DNA from 3 places in the Alteromonas sp. ABM1_013 genome. Region 2 is predicted to be linked to each of the others. Evidence: predicted binding sites of a transcription regulator. Region 2 holds the regulator's gene; each other region holds the start of a gene.
What was found. Region 2 encodes FliA, which starts transcription of late flagellar genes. Its sites were predicted from a motif close to CTAAAGNTNNNNNNNNNNNNGCCGATA; they were not measured.

Region 1: a site for FliA is predicted at 1,502-1,528, ahead of ACXAGK_RS19440 (DUF5610 domain-containing protein). Genes of this name have one in related genera too.
Region 3: a site for FliA is predicted at 4,504-4,530, ahead of pomA (flagellar motor protein PomA). Genes of this name have one in related genera too.

What each region holds. Positions count from the first base shown of each region.
Region 1 covers NZ_JBSWXH010000007.1:178,242-185,377, reverse strand. Annotated here, with positions in the region: gene ACXAGK_RS19445 (RNA recognition motif domain-containing protein) at 1-80, shown strand, start outside; gene ACXAGK_RS19440 (DUF5610 domain-containing protein) at 156-1,472, opposite strand; gene trmA (tRNA (uridine(54)-C5)-methyltransferase TrmA) at 1,663-2,760, shown strand; gene ACXAGK_RS19430 (DUF1330 domain-containing protein) at 2,783-3,073, opposite strand; gene fabR (HTH-type transcriptional repressor FabR) at 3,209-3,802, opposite strand; gene ACXAGK_RS19420 (acyl-CoA desaturase) at 4,143-5,270, shown strand; gene sthA (Si-specific NAD(P)(+) transhydrogenase) at 5,518-6,939, shown strand; gene ACXAGK_RS19410 (hypothetical protein) at 6,993-7,136, opposite strand, start outside.
Region 2 covers NZ_JBSWXH010000001.1:777,948-785,083, reverse strand. Annotated here, with positions in the region: gene ACXAGK_RS03305 (ParA family protein) at 1-151, opposite strand, end outside; gene ACXAGK_RS03300 (protein-glutamate methylesterase/protein-glutamine glutaminase) at 180-1,310, opposite strand; gene ACXAGK_RS03295 (chemotaxis protein CheA) at 1,339-3,615, opposite strand; gene ACXAGK_RS03290 (protein phosphatase CheZ) at 3,628-4,383, opposite strand; gene cheY (chemotaxis response regulator CheY) at 4,418-4,801, opposite strand; gene ACXAGK_RS03280 (RNA polymerase sigma factor FliA) at 4,838-5,569, opposite strand; gene ACXAGK_RS03275 (MinD/ParA family protein) at 5,566-6,432, opposite strand; gene flhF (flagellar biosynthesis protein FlhF) at 6,438-7,136, opposite strand, start outside.
Region 3 covers NZ_JBSWXH010000002.1:844,098-851,233, reverse strand. Annotated here, with positions in the region: gene ACXAGK_RS08325 (NAD(P)/FAD-dependent oxidoreductase) at 1-636, shown strand, start outside; gene ACXAGK_RS08320 (DUF1365 domain-containing protein) at 633-1,376, shown strand; gene ACXAGK_RS08315 (class I SAM-dependent methyltransferase) at 1,379-2,635, shown strand; gene ACXAGK_RS08310 (flagellar motor protein MotB) at 2,763-3,692, opposite strand; gene pomA (flagellar motor protein PomA) at 3,692-4,453, opposite strand; gene xseB (exodeoxyribonuclease VII small subunit) at 4,854-5,096, shown strand; gene ACXAGK_RS08295 (farnesyl diphosphate synthase) at 5,126-6,016, shown strand; gene dxs (1-deoxy-D-xylulose-5-phosphate synthase) at 6,049-7,136, shown strand, end outside.

The sequences.
Region 1 (7,136 bases), on a different contig from region 2:
TTGATAAGACTAACGACTCTATCTTCCAAGAACGAACGTTGAAAGTTCGACCTGCAAAAGACAAAGTCGAACACGTGTAATTCTTATTCGTAGTTTTTAGTTATGTAAAAAAGCCCGGTAAGCTCTCGCTTCCGGGCTTTTTATTGTCATAAGCATTAGCTCTCGCTGGTTTCAGCAGATTGAGGAAGGCCATCTAATAAAGTTTGATTAAAAGATCGAAATCTGTTTATGGCGGATATTAGATCAGGAACCTGGACATCTTCCATTTCGTTAATAATACCAGCTATTAAAGTATTATAGTCTTCACTACTTTCTAACTTACTTTCTGCGTTAGCAAAGGTATCCATCATCTTCTCTAGATATTGAGCGATTGGACTAACCACATTACCGTACTTCGCGTTGTCACTTTTATCTTCATTATAGTGCTGAATATTTTCGTATGTCTTTAGCACTTCGGTTTGCGTAGTCCTATTTAACTGTAGTGCGTAACCAACCAACTCTTTATCATCAAAGCCTAAACTCAGTGCTTCTTCAAATGCCTTGTCGATATCACCACTATAGAAGGTATCAGCTAGATCCTGCACTTGTCCGACTAAATCAGCTATCGATTCCAACTCATCTTCGTCAAGTTCTCCTTTTAATGAAAAGCTAATACCGCTTCGTTCATAGTATTGATAAGACGTTTGTTGAGAATAGCTTGCCGAAAAGCCACTTTCACTTTGCTCACCACTACCGTCAGATTGGCCTTGAGATGCCTGAGCCTGAAAATTAAGTTGCTGAGAAGCCTGGAAAGAACGCAGGCTTTCAAAACTAAAGCTCACTTCATCACCATCTTTAGTTCGAATCATCAAACTACCGCTTTTTTCGTCCGATGCTGCAACAGCTTCCAACGAAGACAGCTGGACAGCATTAGGCTGCTGGCGTCCAAAAATATCGGTTTCTAGATCATCAATACCCGTATCAATAAGATCCCGGCTTTTCGTTATACCTTGCTCAATCTCTTCATTCATAAACCCAGCAAGATCTTTTTCAGCCATCGCGAAGCCGCGGCTTACTCCTTCTCTTGCTTGGCTAAATAGCCCGGTCAGCTTTTCTTCGCTGGCACCTCCATCGGCTGCGCCGCGAATAACGCTGCCCACGAACTTAAGTACGTTTCGGGCTACTTTTTCAAAATCGAATAAACCGTTCGACTTTTCTTCAAGATTTTTCTCTTTCGTTTCTTGTGGTCTTTGCCCATCTATTTCCAACGCTTGATTAATATTGCTACTTACCACGCGCAAGCCGATACTCGTTTGGCTACTTGAAACAGATACTGAAGCCGCTTGTTGCTTCGAGAACTCAGCGGCTTGCTGCAATCCGTCTTGCTGCAACTGCTTTTTAAGCGCTTCATTTGGGTGAACCGTTGCCTTTTGATCCGCTTTCTGATCAACCTTTTGGTCTCCCATAAAAGCTTTAATTTGACCCACGTTCATAATTTGATCCTCACTATCCTCACTCTTATTATCGGCAAAGAATCAATATTGTTTAATTTTAATACAGTATTTTTTTCTAAAAGCTATTTAGGCAATCATGCGTATTAATAATAAAGAAGTCGGGAGCGCTTGTTGCAGTTATTTTTTAAGGGACTACAATTCGCGACCTCAACAATGAATGGAGAATTTTATGACCGCCACTGAACAACAACGCTATCAAGATCAGTTAGACGAAAAAGTAAATCGTCTCACCGCGTTGCTTTCTCCATTCAATGCACCAGAACTTTCTGTATTCCCATCTCAGCCAACACACTACCGCATGCGCGCAGAGTTTAGAGTGTGGCACGAGGGCGATGACTTATTTCACATCATGTTTAATCAGGAAACGAAAGAAAAATATCGTGTCGATAGCTTTGCCCCTGCATGTAAAGCAATAAACGATGCGATGACACTTTTGCTTGAAGAAGTAAGACCAAACGAAACTCTAAGAAAAAAGTTATTTCAAATCGATTACCTTTCTGCGTTGTCTGGTGAACTTGTTATAAGCCTTTTATACCATCGTCAATTAGATGAAGAATGGCAAGTGGCAGCAAGAGAATTAAAAGCGACACTTGAATCTCACTTTCCTAAAGTAAACATCATTGGTCGCGCTAGAAAGCAAAAGCTTATTATCGACAACGATTTTGTAATTGAGCGTTTACCAGTAAACGGACGAGAATTCGTATTCAAGCATATAGAAAATAGCTTCACTCAGCCCAATGCCGAAGTGAACTGTAGCATGATTGAATGGGCTTTAGATTGTGTTAAACCACTCTCTGGAGACTTACTAGAAATGTATTGTGGTGCCGGTAACTTTTCACTTCCGCTAGCACTTCACTTTGATAATGTGGTGGGTACCGAAATAGCTAAACCTTCAGTGCAAGCAGCTCAGTTTAATATTGAGCAAAACGAGCTGAGCAATGTAAAAATTGTAAGGTTAGCCGCCGAAGAATTCACACAGGCTATGAAGGGCGAGCGTACGTTTAGTCGCTTAGAAGGCATTGATTTAAGCACTTACAATTTCACCACTGTATTGGTCGACCCACCAAGAGCTGGGTTAGATGAAGATTCACTAAGAATGATTCAGGATTACGATAATATTGTGTATATCTCGTGTAATCCTGAAACTTTGGCGCAGAACCTTGAGCTTTTGAGTGAAACTCACGACGTTTCTCAATCGGCGCTATTCGACCAATTTCCTTTCACTCATCATATTGAGGCAGGCGTTCTACTTACACGCAAAGTCTAGTTTGCGTGTAAGTCATTTTCTACTACTCCTTGCCTTCTACAAGAACGTGATGGCTTACTGAGCCGTCAGTTCTTAGTTTTAGTAGTGGAAGGTAATCTGGGTCAGACATAAAATCGAGTGCGCTTTGTTTTGAAGGCCATTGGATAATAGCGCGAATAGCGGGTTCTTCTCTCTCGCCTTCTAAAGTTTGATGATTCGCACTGTTCGCTAGATATTTTCCACCGTGTTTCGACACGATATCCGCGGCAAGTTTTACATAGTGCGGGATCCACGCTTCATTGGTAGGTGTAACTTCTAAAACTGAATAATACATATCTTACTCTCTTCTCTTGAAATTAACTGGTTGAACCCAGCGTTATCATATTGAGAGCTTAACAAGCTATATTTCGTGTAATAAGAAGGCTTACGCTAGAATCTGTTTCGTAAAATATTTGATAATACTTCAGCGCTACGCTTTCTGGGTAGCGCCTATTTGAACAAAGCGAAGTTGCGCTTTCACTCTTTCACCAATTTCACTTCTAAGCTTATCATCCGCTTCTAATGCTTCCGCTCCGGCACTGAATACTAGTCTTACCATAGCATCGGCTTGTAACTGGGCGCAGGCGTATTCCACGCCTTGCTGTTCGATAATGTAGTCAGTAAGTTCATCGATGAAATGTTGAATTTCTCTGAATACTGCAAGTCGGTAAGCAGACGACGTTCCGGTATGCTCTCGCAGTAATAACCGAAATACGTTTGTGTTGGCCGCGATGAACTCCATGAAGGTTTCAACAGAGGTATGGATGACGCCGCCGCCTGAAGCTATGCGCCTTCTAGCCTGACGCATAAGCTGACGCAGCGCTAAACCCGCTTCATCCACCAGCGTTAAACCCAACTCGTCCATATCTTTAAAGTGTCGATAAAACGACGTGGGGGCAATACCAGCTTCTCGGGCAACTTCACGCAAACTTATTGCCGATAAACTTCGGTTTTCGTCTAGCAGTGAAAATGCAGCATGGATGATATTTTGGCGGGTTTTTAATTTCTGTTCTTGTCGGCTCACGTTCGCACCCTGTGTTCATTAACTTTTAATGGTCTGATGATTTTTTAACTTTAGAGTCTACTTTCAACGTCATCTGAATAACCATTAACGCAATCGAACCTCATACATCAAAGACTAGCACGTCTAGTTTATCGCAACACGCACTGATGGGGAAAGGGAAACAAAATCATCTCTTTTATAAACAAGGGTTAAGCGTTAGTTCTCACGTTTTAGCTACGTTTTTGCCACCCTCGGCTATAATTAAACTTTACACATGTAAGCAGAACTTATCTGGGTTTTGCTTGCCTGAAGCCTCGTAAAACGATAAATTAGCGAACAGTTGTAAGCCAAGTTGTATAAAATGAAAAAACCTCCTCTTATCCTAACGAATGTGCTGGTATTTATAATATCAGGCGCTATTGCATTTATAGGTGTGCCGCTTTGGGTGGCATATCAGGGTATCGATTGGGCAGAAATCGGTACCGCTATATTCCTATTCTATTTCACCGGCATGTCAATAACTGCTGGGTATCATCGCTTGTGGTCACATAAAACCTACGATGCCAACATTGTAGTTCGTGTCGTATTAGCGATTGGTGGGGCGATGGCACTGCAAAATAGTATTTTGCACTGGTCGTCAGATCATCGCGTTCACCATCGCCATGTAGATGACAACGACAAAGACCCCTACTCTGCAAAGAAAGGGCTTTGGTTTGCGCACATCGGCTGGATGTTACGCGAGTATCAAGCTAAGCGTTACGATGATTACAGCAACTGTAAAGATCTACAAAAAGATAGCGTTGTGATTTGGCAGCATAAATACTACTTGCCTATTGTACTCGCTGCTAACTTTGGTATTACTGGTCTGTTGGGTTACCTGAACGGCGACGTCATGGGCATGATCTTGGTGGCCGGCGTTTTGCGATTGGTGCTAGTTCACCACGTTACCTTCTTCATTAACTCACTTGCTCACTTTTGGGGTAGTCAGCCTTATACCGATAAGAATACAGCACGTGATAATGGCGTTTTAGCATTCTTTACTTTTGGTGAGGGTTATCACAACTATCACCATATTTTTGAGTACGACTACCGCAATGGTATTCGTTGGTACCAGTTTGATCCTACTAAATGGCTTATCAAAGGGCTGTCTTATGTAGGTTTAACGTCGAACCTTCGCAAAGTACCTGAAGAGCGCATCGAAAAAGCTCTGGCGGCCATGCAGCTTCAAAGGGCAAGTGAAAAAGTATCGTTACTACCGAATGCGGAAGAAATGATGCACACTATTCAAGAAGAGTACGACCTGCTAATGCAGCGGATGAGTGAGTACTACGCAACGAAAAAGCGCGTTATGCGCGTTAAGAAGCGTACATTAAAACGCAGCATTGAAGGGTTAGAGCTTGCTTACAAATATAAAGAGATGAAGCACGCCTTTGCAGTGCAGAAAGAAAAATGGACTCAATTGCAAAGCCTGTCACTACAAATGGCGTAGCATTACCTATTCTTTTAGCTGATCTGATTAAACCAAAAACCACATAAGTATCTGCTTATGTGGTTTTTTTTGATCTATAGTTGGGATGACACTTCAAGTAAGGTAGTTATACTAGAGTTTGTAAGGTTGGCATAAACAGCTTAGCTTTAGACTAAGTTCGGTGTTCAAGCTACATCATAAACTGAATTGTGGCGGTTATTGTGATTTCAGACGCCACATCATAGAAGTAATAATACGGGAAAATAACATGGCAACGAAGCAAAAAACTAAAGCTCCGTCGTATCATTACGATGCGATTGTTATAGGCACTGGCCCCGGTGGAGAGGGTGTTGCAATGCAGCTTGCCAAGGCCGGTAAAAAAGTGGCAGTGGTAGAACGCTACGAAGCTGTTGGCGGTGGCTGTACTCATTGGGGCACTATTCCCTCTAAAGCGCTTCGTCACTCAGTCAGTCGTCTTATTGAATACAATACGTCTCCCCTATTTGCCGACAACCACTTAAGTAAGAGCCTTACGTTTTCAGACATCATGCGCCATGCTAGCGGTGTAGTTAAAAGCCAAACTCGCCTGCGTTCTTCTTTTTATGATAGAAACCGTGTTACGCTGTTTCATGGCGAAGCCAGCTTTGTCGATGCACACACCTTGGAAATAACACGAGAAGACGGCTCGAAGGACACAGTCACAGCAGCACAAATAGCAATAGCCACAGGTTCGCGCCCCTATTGCCCGAAAGATATCGATTTTAATCACCCCCGTATTTATAACTCTGACACCATCTTATCTCTAGATCACGATCCAAAGTCCATCATAATTTATGGTGCAGGTGTAATTGGGTCGGAATATGCCAGTATCTTTAGAGGCTTGGGAGTAAAAGTCGATCTGGTTAATATGCGAGACCGTTTGTTGTCATTTTTAGATGACGAGATCTCTGATGCGCTAAGTTACCACTTATGGAACAACGGCGTACTTATTCGTCATAATGAAACCTACTCTTCTGTCGAAGCTACCGATGATTCAGTAATTTTGAACCTAGAGTCAGGTAAGCGCATGCGAGCCGATTGCTTATTGTTTGCTAATGGCCGTACGGGCAACACAGATACTCTGAAACTTGAGAATATTGGTTTAAAAGCGGATGGTAGAGGCCAACTTAAGGTTAATGAAAGTTATCAAACCGACGTAGACAATGTATTTGCTGTTGGCGATGTGATTGGTTACCCAAGTTTGGCATCTGCAGCATATAATCAAGGTCGATTTGCCGCTGAGGCAATGCTCGGCATAAATACACATTCAGCGTTAGTAGAAGATATTCCGTCAGGTATCTATACCATCCCGGAAATTAGTTCGGTAGGTAAGACAGAACAAGAACTTACTGCAGCCAAGATACCTTATGAGGTGGGAAGAGCCCAGTTCAAACATTTGGCCAGAGCGCAGATTGCATCAACACAAACGGGTAGCCTTAAAATTCTATTTCACCGGGAAACGAAAGAAATACTGGGTATTCACTGCTTTGGTGAACGTGCCTCTGAAATTGTTCATATCGGCCAAGCCATCATGCAACAAAAAGGTGAAGGCAACACCATAGACTACTTCGTTAACACTACATTTAACTATCCGACCATGGCTGAAGCCTATCGTGTTGCTGCCATCAATGGGCTAAATAGGATTTTCTAACAGATACAAAAAAGCCGGCGAAATTGTCGCCGGCTTATATGCGTTAACTAAAATTAGTTACGGTTCGCAGCAAGCGCGTTAAGCGAGTCTTTATGTGCTACGATGTCGATGTGCATATTTTCTTGATCGAACGTCATTGTTGCAATCGCGTAATCACCCTGACTTTCGCTTGCAATGTCGATCAGCTTTGCTTGTGC
Region 2 (7,136 bases):
CAATACCAAAATAGTAACTAAGCGATGCGTGGGGATCGGTATCTATCATGAGCACTCGCTTGCCCTTTTGAGCTAGCAAGCCGCCAAGGCTTACGGTTGTGGTAGTTTTACCTACCCCGCCTTTTTGATTTGCCACAGTCCACACTTTCATAATTACTGTTCCATTACTGTTCAAACTGCTATCGCATTTCGGTTTGAACGCAACTGCTTATATCATCGATATTAATATTTTTACTCGATATATTAGCCACAGCGACAGCTTGAGGCATACCGTAAACCACACAGGAGTCTTGGTCTTGCGCCCAAATAGTCGCCCCCTTATCCTTGAGTATCCGACAGCCCTCTCTACCGTCTGCGCCCATACCCGTTAAGATGATACCAAGCACGTCGCCACCATAAACTTTAGCCAACGAGCTAAAGGTCAGGTCTACGCTTGGCTTATAATTCACCTTATCAGACTGGCTTGCATCAACGATGGAAATTCGCTTGTTGCTACCGATAAATTCAAGCAACATTTGCTTTCCTCCCGGGGCAAGATAAGCGTGCCCTGGTGCTAAAATATCGCCATGCTCTGCTTCTTTCACTTTAATTTTACAGTTGCTATCTAAACGCTGTGCAAATGCAGTAGTGAAAGTCCCAGGCATATGCTGCACAAGTAAAATAGGATAAGGAAAATCTGCAGGTAGTGGAGAAAGCACTTTTTGAAGTGCAACAGGCCCACCTGTGGACGCCCCAATAGCTAAACACCTGTATTGCTTACCCGTTGCCCTCACTGAGGAAACGGTAGGCTGTTTGTCGGCGCCTTTATGGCCTGAAAGTAAACCCGATGTTTTGAAAAAAGCCTGTTTGGGCGCATTGTCAGGGAGTTTTCTCGTCTCGGCGGTGCGAAGAGATGGGCGCTTAACGCCTAACCCTCTTCGCGCGATCAACCTGACTTTAGTGCAAAGTAACCGCGAAGCATCTTTTCTATCTTGGGCTATATCTTCGAATTTCTTGGGTAAGAAATCGAGTGCGCCTGCTTCTAACGCATCTAGCGTTGCCTGAGCGCCATGATGCGTTAACGATGAAAACATTAAAATTGGTGTAGGACGTTTATCCATAATTGCCTTAACGGCGGAAATACCATCCATAACAGGCATTTCAACGTCCATTGTTATTACATCAGGCTTAAGAGCTTCCGCCTTGTCTAATGCATCACGTCCGTTTCTTGCTTCACCTACAACCTCAAGCTCTCTATCTCCTTCGAGAATTTCTCTTACTCGACGGCGATAGAAAGTCGAGTCGTCCACGACTAGGACTTTAAAGACCATGGATTATCATTCCTGTTAATTCATCGCCTTACTTTATAGGTTTACGCGCGTACCGTTTGAGCAGGCTAGGAACATCTAAAATTAATGCAATACCACCGTCTGAAGTAATTGTTGCGCCAGCCATACCAGGCGTACCTTGCAACAATGCATCGAGTGGTTTAATAACCACTTCTTCCTGGCCTATCAGCGCGTCTACGACAAACCCTACTTGTTGAGTACCAATTTGCACCACAACAACATGCCCCTTTTCTTTATTTATATTTTTGGGGCCTCGGATTAACCATTCACCAAGGAAGAACAACGGAATTGCTTTTGAACGAACTATCATTGTTAGCTGGCCATCTACCGTATTGGTCTTCTTGATGTCCATGTTTATTATTTCGTTCACCGCACCTAATGGTAACGCAAAGGTCTGTTTTCCTACAACAATCATTAACGTAGGTAGAATCGCGAGCGTTAGCGGTACCTTGATATCTAATCGTGTACCTTTTCCTAACTGCGAGTCGATATTGATGGTACCGTTGAGCTGGTTAATCTTAGTTTTAACCACGTCCATGCCCACACCACGACCTGAAATATCGCTGATTTCGGTTTTAGTAGAGAAGCCAGGTGCAAAAATAAGATTAAACGCTTCAACATCAGACATGCGTGCTGCTGCGTCTACGTCCAATACGCCGCGGCTAATTGCGATCTCTTTTAGCTTTTCGGCGTCCATACCTTTACCGTCGTCTTCGATAGTAAGAAGAATATGGTCGCCCTCTTGAGATGCTGATAGCTGAACCGTACCCATGCGAGGCTTACCTGCCGCTGCACGATCATCAGGCATTTCTATCCCGTGGTCGACAGAGTTTCGCACCAAATGCACGAGCGGGTCGGCCAATGCTTCAACCAAGTTTTTATCTAAGTCTGTCTCTTCACCTACAAGATCTAAGGTAATTTCTTTCTTTAAGCTTCTAGCCAGGTCACGTACAACGCGAGGAAAACGGCCAAACACTTTCTTGATAGGCTGCATGCGGGTTTTCATTACCGCACCTTGCAAGTCTCCAGTCACTACATCTAGATTAGCAATGGCCTTTGACATGCTCTCATCGTTGCTGTTGATCCCCAAACTTATCAGTCGGTTTCTAACGAGTACGAGTTCGCCGACCATATTCATAATTTGGTCTAAACGCTTAGTGTCTACACGTACTGTTGTCTCAGCAGGTGGTGGAGCAGGAGCCCCTTTTTTATCATCTTTCTTGGCAGGCGCTTTTGGCGCAGCTGCTTTGCTCGTTTTAGCTGGGCTCGCTGCACTAGGTTCTGGCTTCGCCTTAGGCGCAGCCGGGGCACTCGACGCGGCTTGCTTTGCTTTTTGAACAGCTTCGGTAGCCGCTTTGTCTACCGGAGGTTCAGGGGCCGCTGGAGCAGAGCCTTGTTTAGTTGGACCTTGACCAGAGCCGTGAAGCTGATCAAGCAGTGCTTCAAATTCATCGTCGGTAATTTCTTCATCTCCGGCACTACTTGCCGGAGCAGTTGCTGATACTGGTTCTGGAGCACTTTTTTCGTCCCCACCAAACTGACCTTTTCCGTGCAGATCATCTAACAGTGCTTCGAACTCTTCATCAGTAATGTCATCACTGTCAGTGCTCGCCGCTGGTGCTGACGTTTGCGCAGGCTCCGGTTTGGCGGGTTCTGTATTGGTTGATGCAGCTTGTCCTGTAGCACCACCTCCATGAAGCTCATCAAGAAGAGCTTCAAACTCATCTTCGGTAATTTCTTCTATACCCCCGCTATTTTCACTGGTACCTGACGCTGCTGGCACTGGTTCATCTATAGCTAGCTCGGGCTCTTCTGCAACGACCGCGGGCTCAGCCGCGACAACTTCTGGCTCCGCCGCAGGCGCACTTGCATTGTCGAAGATGTTTTCATCTGGAGATTCTGGGCGACTGAGTTTGTGTAACAGGTCGACGAGGTGTGCATCTGCCGGCTCTAGCGGCTCTTGTGCTTTTACTCGTTCAAACATTTCAACTACCACATCAGTGGCTTGCAAAATGATATCCATTAACTCAGGCGTTAGCGTTCGTTGGCCATTGCGCATAACGTCAAAGACGTTTTCAGCACCGTGACAAATTTCAACTAACTCAGTAAGAGAAAGGAAGCCCGCTCCCCCTTTTACTGTGTGATAGCCGCGAAAAATTGCGTTAAGCAAGTCCGCGTCTTCAGGATTGTTCTCAAGATCAACGAGCTGTTCTTGTAATTGTTCAAGTATCTCTCCAGCCTCAACTAGAAAGTCCTGTAATATTTCCTCGTCAACATCAAACGACATGCACCCGCTCCCCTAAAAACCTAAGCTAGACAGAAGATCATCTACATCATCTTGACCTGAAACGACGTCATCTCGTTTGTCAGCATCAATAATTGGGCCTTCTGCCTCTACACCATCAACCTTATCGGCCTTAACGCTGGAAGGTTTAGTTTGTTCTGCACCGTCCCGTTCGCCAAACATAGTAAGCATGTTTACAAGGCTATCTTCGACTTCTTTAACCAAGTCGATAACGCGACGAATAACCTGTCCAGTCAAGTCTTGATAACCTTGTGCCATCAAAACTTCTGTAAGTAACTGTGTAAGTTTAGCCGACTGATTCGAACCGTCTTCCAACAATTCGTCTAAGTCTGCACATAAAACCTTAAACTCACCCAACTCGATTTGGCGGTTCATCAGCTTTTTCCACTCTGGCATAACCTTTTCGATCCGCTCCGATAGCAGTTCAGCGATGGGCATACTCGCCTCAACGGCATCCATAGTAGTATTAGCAGCTTTTTCGGTTTCTTCAATTACGTAGGTAAGGCGGGACTGGGCATCAGGGATATCGTCTGTAGCTAGATTTTTGATGCGGTCGTCTATTTGAAAGTTGTTTAATGCGTCGTGGAGTTGACGCGTTAACTTGCCTACTTCAGCGAATAGCTCAACGTTTTCTTTCATTGAGACGGCTTCAAGTAGTGCGTTAGCTGAAGCCTTGTCACCTTCTTCGAGAAAAGTGACAAGCTGCTTTGCTTCTTCTAACGATATTGGAACGTTTACATTCGTTGACATCCAGTAAACCTCATTTATCTGGTGAGCGTCTGGATCAACCTAAACGTTCGAATATTTTATCTAATTTTTCTTTAAGCGTTGCCGCGGTGAAAGGTTTAACGACGTAACCATTCACACCCGCTTGGGCGGCGGCAACGATCTGTTCCTTCTTCGCTTCGGCGGTCACCATAAGTACTGGCAAATGCTTAAGTTTGTCATCGGCTCTAATCGCGCGGAGCAAATCTATACCCTGCATACCAGGCATGTTCCAATCAGTAACAACAAAGTCGAAATCGCCTTGTTGTAACATAGGTAATGCAGTGCTTCCGTCATCCGCTTCCTGAATGTTGGCAAAACCCAAGTCTTTGAGTAGGTTTTTGATGATACGTCTCATGGTTGAAAAGTCATCGACCACGAGAATTTTCATGCTTTTGTCCAAAATAGCCTCCACTGAGGGGTTAATTGTTTTTAATTTCTATTCTTCGTCAGCTTGCCACGATTTCATTCGTGATTTGAGTTTTAACATGGCTTGACTATGAATTTGACTGACTCTCGACTCACTTACGTCGAGAACCTCGCCTATTTCTCTTAAGTTTAGTTCTTCATCATAGTAAAGTGAAAGAACAATCGCTTCTCGCTCGGGTAATGTCGTTATTGCATGGGCCAGCGCTTTTTGAAATGCGCCCTGCATTAAATCTTCTAACGGTGCATCACTGCCTCGACTTTGCTCGGTAGTGATCACATCTTCCGACACACCTAAATCTTCAATGCCGACCAACTTCCCGGCATTTACTTCATTGAGCATCTGGTGATAATCCTGCAAGCTCACATTAAGCTTGTCAGCAATATCAGAATCTCGTGCGTCGCGCCCAGTTTCACTTTCTACCTGAGATATCGCTTCTGTTATTGCGCGACCATTTCGGTGAACAGAACGTGGCGTCCAATCACCTTTGCGTATTTCGTCCAGCATGGCACCGCGAATGCGGATACCTGCGAAGGTTTCAAAGCTTGCGCCTTTTGACCCATCAAAGTTTCGAGCGGCCTCTAACAAACCAATCATGCCTGATTGGATAAGGTCATCAACAAGTACACTCGCAGGCAGGCGCGCCATCAAATGGTGCGCAATACGCTTAACCAGAGGCGCATGTCTTTCGACTAACTGCGATTTATCTGTTTGCTGTTGATAAGCGGCTGCCTTGCTGTTCAACGTTGACTTCCTACGGCTTTTTCTGCAACTAATTGTTCAATGAAAAATTCTAAGTGACCTCCAGGCTGCGCTGGAATAGGCCAAGTAAGCGCCCTGTTTGCTAGCTTGGTTATCGCTACGGCTGCAGGAGAGCCTGGAAAAGCATCAACAATAGCTGTTTGCTTACGCACAGCTTTGCGAATATTTTCGTCAAATGGCACCGTCGCCACTAATTCTAGTGCAACATCAAGAAAACGCCCTGTCACTTTGCTTAATTTGCTAAATAATTCCTGACCTTCTCGCACATCGCGAACCATATTGGCCACAACTTTAAAGCGAAAAACACCGTGCTCACGGTTAAGGATTTTTATCAGCGCATACGCATCAGTTAGTGATGTTGGCTCATCGCAAACCACCACCATGATATCTTGGGAGGCTTTAGAAAAGCTTAATACCATATCTGAAATGCCAGCAGCGGTGTCGACTATTAATACGTCTATTTGAGAACGCAGCTCGCTAAACGCTCTTATCAAGCCAGCGTGCTGTGTGGGTGAGAGTTCCGCCATTGACTGCGTACCAGATGTGGCGGGCGCAATCTTAATACCGTGGGGGCCGGTTACTAAAACCTCGTCCAACGTGCACTCGCCAGAGAGTACGTGAGATAGGTTTTTCTCAACTCGCAGGCCTAGCATCACATCTACGTTTGCAAGACCAAGGTCCGCGTCAAGAACCATTACACGCTTGCCCTGCTTCGCCATGGCGATAGCAGTGTTAAGCGTAATGTTTGTTTTACCGACGCCACCTTTACCACCGGTGACGGCGATTACTTTGATTAACCGTGATTGCTTCATTTTTCTTAAGCTACTCGCTTGATCGTCAATCATACTGCTTATGCTGTTTTAATTGCGTTGTTACCACTAGTATGATTCAAACCGTACTTTTTATAAAGCTTTGCAGCAGCGGAAACTAAAGATTTCGCTTCTGCAATCTTAATGTCTTCAGGCACTTTTTGACCATCGGTGACATAACTAACCGGTAGTTGGTATTCAACCGCTGCACTAAGTACCTCTCCTAAAGAGTAGCACTCATCTAACTTTGTGAAAATACAGCCACTTAGTTCAATATCGTCATACGCTTGAATGATTCTCTGCAAAGCCGGATATTGCGTATTGGCTTGCGCTACCAAATATTTTTTAACTTTTGGCATTTGGCCATTGTCGAACTGCTTAATTTGCTTAATTAATCGACTATCACGCTGACTAAAACCTGCTGTATCAATCAATACTAGTCGCTTATGACGAAGTTGGAACAATAAATCTGCGAGTTCTTCACTAGTTTGCGCTTTTCGCACAGTACAGCCAATAATTTTTCCGTATGTCGCTAGTTGCTCATAGGCTGCAATTCTATACGTATCAATAGTTATCATAGCTACCGATTCTGCACCGTATTTTTGCGCGTAGCGGGCGGCCAACTTTGCAACCGTGGTTGTTTTACCTGTACCAGTAGGCCCGACTAATGCAACGGCACCTTGTGAGCTTAGTATATCGTTTCCGGTAACATTTATGCGATTAGCCAATAGGTTAAGAAG
Region 3 (7,136 bases), on a different contig from region 2:
GGTGGCTCTAGCCAATATATACCGCCATTGGTTGCACCATTTGAGTCTAAAATTAAATTATCTACGGCTGTAGTTTCTGTGGCCAAACGCGATGATAAGTGGGAAGTTACTGATTCATCTGGTGCAGTTGCGACGTTCGATCATGTCGTGTTTGCGTGTCACAGCGACCAAGCGTTAAAAATGATTCATTCCCCTACTTCACTGCACAAAGATATTCTTGGCAATATTCCTTATGCGGAAAATGATGTGGTCATGCACAAAGACACAGGCCAATTACCAAAGAGAAAGTTAGCGTGGGCTAGTTGGAACTACAGCTTAAAAGAAGACGCGAGCGAGGAAGCCCGCCCCGCTTCTGTCACCTACAATATGAACATTCTCCAGCGATTAGAAGCGGAGAATACGTATTGCGTAACGCTCAATAATACGCCTGAAATTGACGAAAAGAGTATTTTGCGAAGCTATCAATACGCTCACCCTCAGTACAGTGCCAACATGGTTGAAGCGCAGTCACGTAGAAGTGAGATTTGCGGCGTAGATAATTTACATTTTTGTGGGGCCTACTGGTACAACGGTTTCCATGAAGACGGCGTTACCAGTGCACTAGACGTTTGTGCTCGTTTTGGTGAAACCCTGTGATAGAAAGCGCGATATATAAAGGTAAGGTATATCATCAACGTTTCAAGCCTACCCAACACAAGTTTGACTACGACATTTATCTGTTTTGGTTAAAACTCGAAAGTGAGGAACTGAACGTGCTATCGGATACGCTGAAGTATTTTAGCGCGCACACTAAAGCACGAGTTCGATTCAAGCGGGAAGACTATCTAGGTGACCCTTCTATTTCTTTGAAACAAGCCGTGTTGCAAAGAATGACCGAATTAAATGATGGTAAAGCGCTAAGCGGCGACGTTTTTATGCTAGGTCAGTTACGCATGTGGGGTCTGTATTTCAGCCCAGTTAACTTTTATTACCTTCGCAACGCTGAGGGTAAATATACTCATATGCTTGCTGAGGTTAGCAATACTCCTTGGAATGAGCGCCACCACTATCTGGTAAATCTTGACATCCAAGCCGATACAGCAAAGGCTTTTCACGTGTCGCCTTTTAATCCTATGGATATGACCTATAAATGGTCGATTTCTCAGCCTTCGTCTAGACTTTCTTTAGCGATGGATTGCGTAAGAGAAGACAAAGAATTTAGCGCAGGGATTAATTTGACTAAATTTACTTTAGATAATGCGAATCTATCTGCCGCACTTAAACGTATACCCAGTATGACGATAAAAACCGTGGCCGGAATTTATTGGCACGCGCTTAAGCTATTGCTGAAACGAACGCCACTATATACACACCCAGAAAAGAGTCAGGAACAATAACAATGTCTTTCGGTGAATCTGTACTACTGACCACCTCAGAGGTCTCTTTTGTAGATAAAACTTGTAGAACACTATTTTTGAAGTGTTTAAATCAGCTTCCATTTGGTCGCTTAACTATTCAAGAAAACGGCGATGTCGTGGCGCGTTTCGGCACAGACGAAAGTGACTTGCGCGCTACGGTAAATATCAAAAATGTGCAAGCCTATCGACAGTTGTTACTTGGCGGCAGTGTGGGCGCTGGCGAGGCGTACATGGACGGGTTGTGGGACAGTGACGATGTAACAGCCGTAGTAAGGATTTTCGCAAGGAACTTACCCACCCTTGATGAGTGGGAAAATAAGTTTAAGTGGCTAACCATGCCCATTAATAAAATTCAGCATTTTGCGCGTCGAAACACAAAAGACCAAGCTAAAAAGAACATTGAAGCGCATTATGATTTGGGTAATAAGCTTTATACACGCTTTCTTGACCCAACAATGATGTATTCATCAGCTATATACCCTGACCCGAATGCAACGCTAAACGACGCGCAGAACTACAAACTAAAAGCTATTTGTGACAAATTACAACTTTCTGAAGCAGATCACCTTTTAGAAATAGGCACTGGCTGGGGCGGCCTTGCAGTTTATGCTGCGAAACACTACGGCTGCAGTGTCACCACCACGACTATTTCAGAAGAGCAGCACGCATGGGCGAAAGATTGGATTGAACGGGAAGGATTGGAAAGTAAAATTACCTTACTTAAAAAAGATTATCGCTTGCTTGAAGGTAAATACGACAAACTAGTATCCATTGAAATGATTGAAGCGGTTGGCAAACAGTATTTAGGTAACTTCTTTGAAAAATGTGCTTCTCTTTTAAAAGACGACGGTCTTATGTTGCTTCAGTCGATAACCATTGACGATAGACGTTATGATAGCTATTCAAACAGCGTAGACTTCATACAGAAATACATTTTTCCGGGTGGTTTTTTACCATCGCAATACCAGCTAAATGCCCATCTTAAAAAGTACACGAACATGATGATCCGTGACTTACATGACATTGGTGTGGACTATGCAAAAACGCTAAACCATTGGTATGAAGCATTTATCTCGGCTAAAGATGAATTATTGAGTGATGGTTACGACGAGCGCTTTATACGTATGTGGACCTATTACCTCAAATATTGCGAAGGTGGCTTTCTAGAAAGAACCATTAGCACTGTACAACTTGTTATATCTAAACCTCAGTACAGAGAAGAACTAGCCAGAGTTTGATTGTCGTTGCTGGGTAGGTAATTATCTATGAGGATTGGTATGAGTACCCAGCAAGCAATTTTAAACCAAAAAGCGGTGCCATATGGCACCGCTTTTTAGTGGATATTGTAATTCAAAAGAGTACCGCTTAATCGTCTACCACTGATATGGGTTTGGATATCATTGGTTTACCTTGGTTAATATTAATTTCCACTCGGCGATTCTTAGCTCTATCACTCGCGGTCGTGGCATTTTCAACGATAGGATTAGTATCAGCTTTGCCAACCACAGACATACGGCTTTCATCAAACCCAGGCGCTGTCCGCATAGCTTCGGCCACCGCTACTGCCCGTTGTGATGATAAATCCCAGTTTGAGCGATATAATTCGTTTGCAATATGTTGACCATCGCTATGACCCGAAATCTCAATCTCTCCAGGTACATCCGCTAAAAGCACACCAATTTTTCTTAATACGGGCTGAAATTGTGGCTGCAAGAAAGCAGACCCTGCTGAGAACGAACCATTCTCGCGAATACGAATAGTAAGCTGCTGCCCCAGCGACTCCATCTCAACCGACCCATCTAAAATTTGCTTTTCTAATTGTTGGGCCACTTTTTTCATCAATTCAGCCATTTGAGATTGGTCAGTGCTTTGCTCAGCGGATGAAGATGACTCAGTAGCCGTCTGTTGAGACTGACCGCCCCGTTGTTCGCCACGCTGCTTTTGCCTGCCGCCGGCTGAATCCTCATTTCCCGCTTGAAATTCTAGCATTTGCTGAGTCATTTCGTTGGTTTGCTGCTGAATAGATTCAATTGGCGTGGGATCAGGCTTACCAGGTCGAAACTCCATAGCTATAACACTGGTCCCTTTAGGAATGTCTTTTACTTCAATTTTGTTTTGCACACCGAATGCAAACTTCATTGAGCCCGCTATTTGCTTAAATTTGAGTACGTCCATTTCGGAGAATGAAAGCAAAAGTACAAAGAAGCACATAAGCAGTGACATTAAGTCTGCGAAGGTTCCCATCCAAGCTGGAAGCCCCTCGGGGGGGCATTTTGGGCATTCTTCTTCGGCCATTACTCTTCCTCTGCGCTTCCACGCTTACTTGCAGCAAGGTAGTTTTTCAGTACGCCTTCAATAACTCGAGGGTTTTGACCGTCAGCGATACCGACAATACCGTCAAGAACAAGGCTTTGATTGAGCTTTTCTTCCCCTGCTCGCACAGAAAGTTTGAATGCTATTGGCAAACAGATAACGTTGGCGAAAAAAGCGCCATAAAGGGTGGTAAGTAGTGCTACCGCCATTGCAGGGCCAATAGCTTTTGGGTCATCCATGTTTGATAGCATGGCAACCAAACCAATCAAGGTACCGATCATACCCATGGCGGGCGCAATATCGCCCATGCCTTTAAAAAACGAGGCGCCAAAATCGTGTCGTTCAGACGTCATAGAAATATCTTTGGCAAGAGTTTCTCTGACCACTTCGATATCGTGGCCATCCACCAACATGTCGACACCTTTTTGCATAAACTCGTTAGAGATTTCCGCTTCCTCTAAAGCCAAGAAGCCACCTTTTCGCGCCGCATCCGCCATCTCTACGATTTTCTCAATAAGCTCCTCTGGTGATTCAATCTTGAACATGAATGCTTTACCAGCAATCTTACCTGCACCGAAGAACTGACCTAAAGTAAATTGTGACAAGACAACAAATAAAGTCCCACCAAACACGATCAATATTGATTGGACGTCGATGAACATGCCTAAGCTGCCGCCTAGAATCATAGCCATAACTATGAAACCAATGGCGCCCAACATACCTATGACGGTTGCTAAATCCACTCACTCTTCCCCATTTATGCGCAGTCAGTGCTGTTAATGTACAAATATTCTATCGGCAAAGGATAAAAATACTAAAACGACATTATTGAAAAATATCATATTTATTTGTTTTTTATTAAGTGTGACTTTAAAAAAACCTGTTCAAAGGTTTGCTATACATCGTCCTTGCTTACAGCGTTCGCCTACCTATCAGAACACGCATGCACCCTTCTATTTAAAGTAATGTAGCCACTTATTTCGAATATAGCACAATATCTTCCTATTCAACGTGGTCAGCTGCATGAAAAAAAAGCTATATTACTGTGATATAGGCGATATACGGACAAACCATTTGACCCTTGTGCGGCCCTCAGTTAATGTGCGCGGTACACGTATTTTGGCCAATGTATTGAGTGTTTTTATGACGACAGAAAAAGCATCAGCGTCTTTTGAAGAAACTTTATCAGAACTAGAAGCTATCGTTAACGAAATGGAAAACGGTGATCTGCCTCTTAATAAAGCACTGGAAAAATTTGAACGAGGCATAGCGTTATCTCGTCAAGGCCAGCAATCACTTGAAAACGCCGAGCAAAAAGTAAAAATATTGCTTAGTGAACAAGGCGAAGAAACGCTTCAGACTCTTCCTGAAAGTGAACAGCCGTAAAACGTTCATTTTTAACTTACAGGCGACCTATGAATTTTTCTGCTTTGCATCAGCAAGTGAAACAGCAAACTGATGCATCCCTTCTTACCTTAATTGATGATTTACCCGATTACGCACCGCGCCTTAAAGATGCAATGCGTCACGCATTGCTTGCAGGTGGCAAGCGCATGCGCCCACTACTAGTGCAGGTTGTAGGAAACACGTTAGACGTGCCCAAAAAAGATCAGATGGCTATAAGCATGGCTATTGAGTGCGTGCACGCCTACTCGTTAGTTCATGATGATTTACCAGCCATGGACGATGATGATTTACGTCGCGGAATGCCAACGTGTCATATTGCCTTTGATGAAGCTACGGCTATTTTAGCTGGCGACGCGCTGCAAGCCCTCGCATTCACGGTTTTAGCCGATGCGCCACTAAGTGCGTACGCCGAAACGAAGCGTGGTCAGTTATTGTCTGTACTCGCAAAAAGTGCTGGCTACGTAGGCATGTGTGGTGGCCAGGCTATTGACCTTGCCAGTACAGGTAAAGCCATCTCGATAGAAGAACTGAAACAGCTTCACAAACTAAAAACTGGGGCTTTGCTGAAGGCCTGTGTTGAAATGGTCGCTATTGTCAGTGAAGGCTTATTGCCACAAACTAAAACTGACTTAATGGCTTATGCCGCCGATATCGGGCTAGCTTTTCAAGTTCAAGACGACATTTTAGACGTTGAAGGCAGCAGCGAGAAATTAGGTAAACCGGCAGGGTCAGACGAAGCATTGGGTAAAAACACGTTTCCCGCCAAGCTCGGAATGGCTGGCGCTAAACAAGAATTAGAAATGCTTCACGATAATGCACTTCAAGCATTGACGCGTTTACCCTACAATATCGACAGTTTAATTGCGTTTAGCGAGCTTTTGGTGAAACGTGACCATTAGCCACGCGCCATGTTGAAAAAGATAATAAGTACATGAGTTTAGATCTCCAACATTACCCAACGCTTGCGCTTGCGCAAACACCTGAAAAATTGAGGCAGCTGCCCCAGGATAAATTACGCGAGCTCGCCGATGAGTTGCGTGAGTACTTACTTAATAGCGTAAGCCAAACCAGTGGTCACTTCGCTTCCGGTTTAGGCACGGTAGAGCTTACTGTCGCGTTACATTATGTATACAACACACCTTTTGACCGTTTGTTGTGGGACGTAGGGCACCAAGCCTACCCTCATAAAATCCTGACGGGCCGAGCAGAGCGCATGAGTACCATTCGTCAAAAGAATGGCCTACACCCATTTCCTTGGCCGCCTGAGAGCGACTATGACACCTTTGCTGTGGGTCATTCTTCCACATCGATTAGCGCTGCGCTGGGTATGGCCGTAGCGGCAGAAAAAGAAGGTGAAGACCGCAAAGTGGTGGCCGTTATTGGCGACGGCGCAATGACCGCAGGTATGGCGTTTGAAGCCCTTAACCATGCAGGTGATATCAAAAAAGACATGGTGGTTGTACTTAATGACAACGAAATGTCTATATCTGAAAACGTAGGGGCGTTAAACAGCCACCTAGCCCGTTTGCTAACGGGTAACTTTTTCAACTCAATACGGGATGGCGGCAAAAAGCTGTTAAGCAATGTACCACCTATTAAGGAATTCGCTAGCCGCGCAGAAGAGCACCTTAAAGGTATGGTTGTGCCCGGTACTATCTTTGAAGAGTTGGGCTTTAATTATATTGGTCCTATCGATGGTCACGATGTGAACGCTGTAGTCGATACCCTTCGCAATATGCGTAACTTTGAAGGTCCTCAGCTTTTACATGTTGTGACAAAGAAAGGTAAGGGCTACGCCGTTGCTGAAGAAGACCCTATTAAATTTCACGCGGTGCCAAAATTTAATCCGGCAGATAATGCTCTGCCAAAATCGAAGCCCTCTGCCCCAACCTACTCTGCTATTTTTGGAAAATGGCTATGTGATATGGCCGCCCAAGACCCAAAACTAATGGCTGTAACACCTGCAATGCGTGAAGGTTCTGGCATGGTTGAGTTTTCTCAGCGTTTTCCCGAACAATA